2 regions of the Virgibacillus siamensis genome follow, and region 2 is predicted to be linked to the other one. Evidence: a T-box and tRNA genes for the amino acid it is inferred to sense, from the RefSeq annotation. Region 2 holds a T-box; the other holds one or more tRNA genes.

Region 1 (2,462 bases), 1.1 Mb from region 2:
CCATTCTTGAAAAGAAAGCTTATGACAATAATCTTTAAAAGCGAGGAATATGTATGCGTTTTGAAACAAAAGCCATTCACTCTGGGCGTTCAATTGACAAATCAACCAGCTCTGTTACCATGCCCATCCATCCTTCTACCACGTTTGAACGTGAGGCAGATGGTTCTTACCCAAATGATTTCGTATATAGCCGTGAAAATAATCCTAACCGCCGTGCTCTCGAGGACTGCCTGACTTCGCTTGAGGATGGGCATGATTGTGTCACTTTCACGTCGGGAATGGCAGCAATTATATCATTAATTGAAGCTCTTCCTTCTGAAAAACCGCGCCGGGTGATTATGCCAAGAAAAAGTAAGGCATATTAAATTGTTATACAGTGCAAAAGTAAGATATACAATCCCGCCTGGTTCACAAAAACTTTCTTTTCTCCCTGAAGTTTTGAAGTCGTTTTTTACATCGCTCAATGTTCTTATGGTGATCCACCCATTCTGTTATGGTATGGCCACGCTTTTCTAAGTTTTGTAGTTCTTCCTTTGCCTTATAGAGGTCCTCTTTTAAGTAATCGATTGTTTTTTTCATTTAAGTACCCCCTAGCCTTCTTTCTAACATTATTTTACGTTGGAATAACCTTCATTACTCACCACCTCAATTACTATTAATTTCTACAACCTTATAAATAATCCTTGTCAAAATCAAAATTTCCTTTCCACAAATACAGAAATAAGGACACTTTTTATTCCAGATGTGTGTCCTTTTGCCTAAATCAGCCCAATAAAAAAACGCCAGAACGTTGATTTAACAACGTTCTGACGTCAGTTAGTGATTCCGATTGGGCTCGAACCAACGACCTCATGCCTGTCAAGCATGCGCTCTCCCAGCTGAGCTACGGAATCGTATAAAGTATTTATCGAACAATAAATAGTATAATCGACAAACTCAGATGGCGTCAAGCCTTTTTTAGGTGCCTGGCACCACCCGAATGTTATCAAATTATATTCGGCTTATTGTTACTTTAGAATTTTTAATAACTCGTATTTGTAGCTAAGATACCGGTAATTCTGCTTTTGATACATTTCACGCGGTGTGTCTTCACCGTCTGCTATCAGGATGATGCTTGAATCCTGGTAACGATCCATGGCAAACCACTGCAGTTGTGAACCGATTCCTTTCCGTTGAAATTCATCCCGTACATCGAGATTTTCAATTTCCACTGCCTTATCACCAGCATAAATATTCATTGTGCCTGCGGGAGCATCATGATAGTATGCTATGATTTGCACATATTGCTTATCCGCGAACTGCCGCTTGTTCATGTCCACCTTCTGCTTAGCAAATGATTCACCAAATTCCATATCAGTTTCATATTGCAGCTTCAGGTAATCATCCAGCGTTATGTCAGTTACTTCTTCGACTTGTATGTCATGATTTTCCGGCACTTCCGGAAATTGTTTCGGATCAATTCCATACAATTCCATGTACCCGATGTCATAGTTATTGTTAATGATGTATTCCAGCAATTCACCAGCCGGTTTCGCATTATCCGCAAAATAAAAGCGAAGATGGTACTGGTTATGATCGCTGTGAAAATTTCTCAGAAATGATTCTGTCTGTTTAAATTCATTCAACGTTGGCATTCGCCTGAATTCAATAAAATTGCTGTCAAACCGTATAGGCATCTCCGGATAATGATATTGCTCATATAGTTCATTTTCTGTTATTAAATGACCAATCGTGTCCGTATCTTTAAATGTAAACTTCCCCACAATTATCCCCCCGCTATATTTCTGTATATAGTTTTACTATATAGATAGCGCTAAGTATTTTCAATAACCCCCCTCCCATGCCTACAGGTGGCACCTCCCCGATTTGGTCAGATATGGAATATTTATTTCTGCACTCGAAATAAATGTTTGGATTATTTGGGACTTTGCGATTATAATGATAGTCAATTCGTTTTTTGCTTATGGGGGGCGAGCGTGTTGCGGAATGTTCTTTCTTTTTTAAAACCGTATAAGCTTCCGATTGTTGTTGCATACAGCTTGATGCTTATTGAGCTGCTGGTGGAACTGCTTCTTCCCTTTTTCCTAGGGAAGATGATCAATCAGGGGGTTTTACATAAAGATCTTGATAACATTGTCATGTGGGGTTCAATCATGATTGCGATGGCGTTTACGGCGTTCATCGCCGGGATTTTCAATTCCTTTTTCGCCTCCCATACAACGTTCGGGTTTTCGTATGATGTGCGGGAGAAATTATTTGAAAAAATTCAGGGCTTTTCATTTGCGGATTTGAACCTGTACCCTGCTTCCGGACTTGTTACCCGGTTTTCCAACGATATCAGGCAGCTGCAGAACCTGATTTTCATGGGACTCCGAATTATGATGAAGGCTCCGCTTTTGATCATTGGCGGTGTCATTATGGCGTTCATCGTCGATTATCAGCTCGCCATTATTTTTCTGGTT
Region 2 (2,462 bases):
TAAAAAGTAACGCAATGAATCTGCACCATATTTTTCAATAACATCCATTGGATCAACACCATTGCCGAGTGATTTACTCATTTTTCTGCCTTCCGCGTCGCGAATCAGGCCATGAATCAGCACATCCTTAAAAGGCCGTTCATCCGTAAATTGTTTCGACTGAAAAATCATCCGTGCCACCCAGAAGAAAATAATGTCATATCCTGTTACAAGAACATCCGTTGGAAAATAACGTTTGAAATCATCGGTATCTTCCGGCCACCCCATCGTTGAAAATGGCCAAAGTGCGGATGAAAACCACGTATCCAGTACATCTTCATCCTGTTCCCAATTTTCCAAATCCGCTGGCGCTTCCTTACCGACATAAATCTCATTTGTTTCTTTATGATACCAGGCCGGAATACGGTGCCCCCACCACAATTGCCGGGATATACACCAATCACGAATATTTTCCATCCAATGAAGATAGGTCCGTTCAAATCGTTCCGGCACAAAATTAACCTTTCCATCTCCCTTTTGCATGTCAATAACCGCATCAGCAAGCGGCTGCATATTGACAAACCATTGAGTGGACAAATACGGTTCAACAACAGCCCCGCTGCGTTCCGAATGGCCAACTTGATGTGTATGATCCTCAATGTCAAATAGTACACCCTGTTCCTGAAGATCCTTCACAATTTGCTTACGGCACTCAAAACGATCCAGCCCCTGATATTTCCCGGCATTCTCGTTCATTGATCCATCTTCATTCATCACTAAAATTCGTTCAAGATTATGACGATTGCCGATTGCAAAGTCATTTGGATCATGTGCCGGTGTAATTTTAACAGCTCCGGAACCCATTTCCATATCGACATAATCATCTGCAACAATTTCCATTTCACGACCAACAATAGGCAATACAACCGTTTTTCCGATCAGGTGCTTATAACGCTCATCTTCCGGGTGTACAGCAACAGCCGTGTCACCGAGCATCGTTTCCGGACGGGTTGTGGCGATTTCAATCGTTTCATCACTGTCTTTAATCGGGTACCGCATGTGATAGAATTTGCCATGGACTTCTTCATAGATAACTTCAATATCGGATAGGGCTGTTTTCGTATCCGGATCCCAGTTAATGATATATTCTCCACGATAAATTAACCCTTTTTCATAAAGCGTGACAAAAACCTCACGAACTGCTTTTGACAATCCTTCATCAAGCGTGAAACGTTCCCGGGAATAGTCCAGGCCCAAGCCGAGCTTCTCCCACTGTGAGCGGATAAACGCGGCATATTCCCCTTTCCAGTCCCATGCCGTTTCCAGAAATTTGTCGCGGCCGAGATCATAACGTGAAGTGCCCTGTTCCTTTAATTTTGCTTCAACTTTTGCCTGAGTGGCAATCCCCGCATGATCCATTCCGGGCAGCCACAACACATCATAGCCCTGCATGCGTTTCATTCTGGAAATCGTATCTTGCATCGTCGTATCCCAGGCGTGGCCCAAATGCAGCTTTCCTGTAACATTCGGCGGCGGAATTACAATTGAAAATGGTTCCTTTTCCGGATCTCCTGTTGCTTCAAAAAATTTACCATCAACCCAAAACTTATAACGGCCTTTTTCAATTTCCTGCGGGTTATACTTGGATGACATCGATGTATTTGCTTCATCCTTCATTTGATTTTCCTCCTTTTTAAATAAATTGGCTTTCCAAAGGTCCTGGCCAAATGCGGACTTCTCATCTGCCTGGAAAAATAAAAAATCCTTTTCATCCCGATAAAAGGACGAAAAGGATATATTTCCGTGGTACCACCTTTGTTCACAAACATTGTCTGTGCACTTCATTCATGGATAACGGTCAACAGCCGGCACTCTTCTACTGATTTGTCAATCTTTCAAAGAGGCTGCGTCAAGGGCGACCTTCCAAAACAATGATACCTGGGAAACTTCCACCACGTGTTTCCCTCTCTTAAAGGCATTATTTTGTACTCTTCCCTGTCACTGCATTTTCATATTACATCTTATTCTATCGCTTATACCTTGTAAAATCAACTGTTTTTATGGTGCACGAATAAACCAGTTCTTATCATATACTATTATACACATAAGAAAGAGGTGATAAACATGTCAAGGTATTATCGATACAAACTGCCTTCATGGTGTCGAAAATGCATTATCGTTTGCGAAAGAGTAACACTTCCCCTTCTCATTTTTCAATTGATTCGCACATTGCTGTTTCCAACTTCACTTGATGTATTTCTGCTTGGCATTTTTGTAGGCATTTTTATTGCATTCTATCTGGAATGGATTTAGTCATCAGCCTGTGAAAGGTCGGAATATTGTTCCTCCAGATATTTGGAACAATACAGTCCGAATTTAATCTGACGTAGAGCGGACTCCAACTGAATCGTCCGGGAAGTCATAGTATCATCAGATCCCCTCAAATAAGCGTCCAAAGTCGTTATGTATCTTTGTGGATCAAG

What was found. A T-box is a leader RNA that pairs with one kind of tRNA and senses whether it is charged. The one in region 2 lies ahead of B1K71_RS12070 (valine--tRNA ligase), so its partner is inferred to be a tRNA-Val.
Region 1: it has a tRNA-Val gene. The T-box ahead of B1K71_RS12070 (valine--tRNA ligase) is inferred to sense a tRNA for this amino acid. The anticodon was not compared.

The regions. Positions count from the first base shown of each region.
Region 1 covers NZ_FUIH01000007.1:509,151-511,612, reverse strand. The annotation lists gene B1K71_RS06250 (FMN-binding negative transcriptional regulator) at 1-38, shown strand, start outside; gene B1K71_RS06245 (PLP-dependent transferase) at 54-365, shown strand; gene B1K71_RS19840 (hypothetical protein) at 409-579, opposite strand; tRNA gene B1K71_RS06240 (tRNA-Val) at 821-893, opposite strand; gene B1K71_RS06235 (GNAT family N-acetyltransferase) at 1,008-1,763, opposite strand; gene B1K71_RS06230 (ABC transporter ATP-binding protein) at 1,980-2,462, shown strand, end outside.
Region 2 covers NZ_FUIH01000007.1:1,635,935-1,638,396, forward strand. The annotation lists gene B1K71_RS12070 (valine--tRNA ligase) at 1-1,656, opposite strand, end outside; T-box leader at 1,757-1,990, opposite strand; gene B1K71_RS12075 (hypothetical protein) at 2,104-2,292, shown strand; gene B1K71_RS12080 (phosphotransferase) at 2,289-2,462, opposite strand, start outside.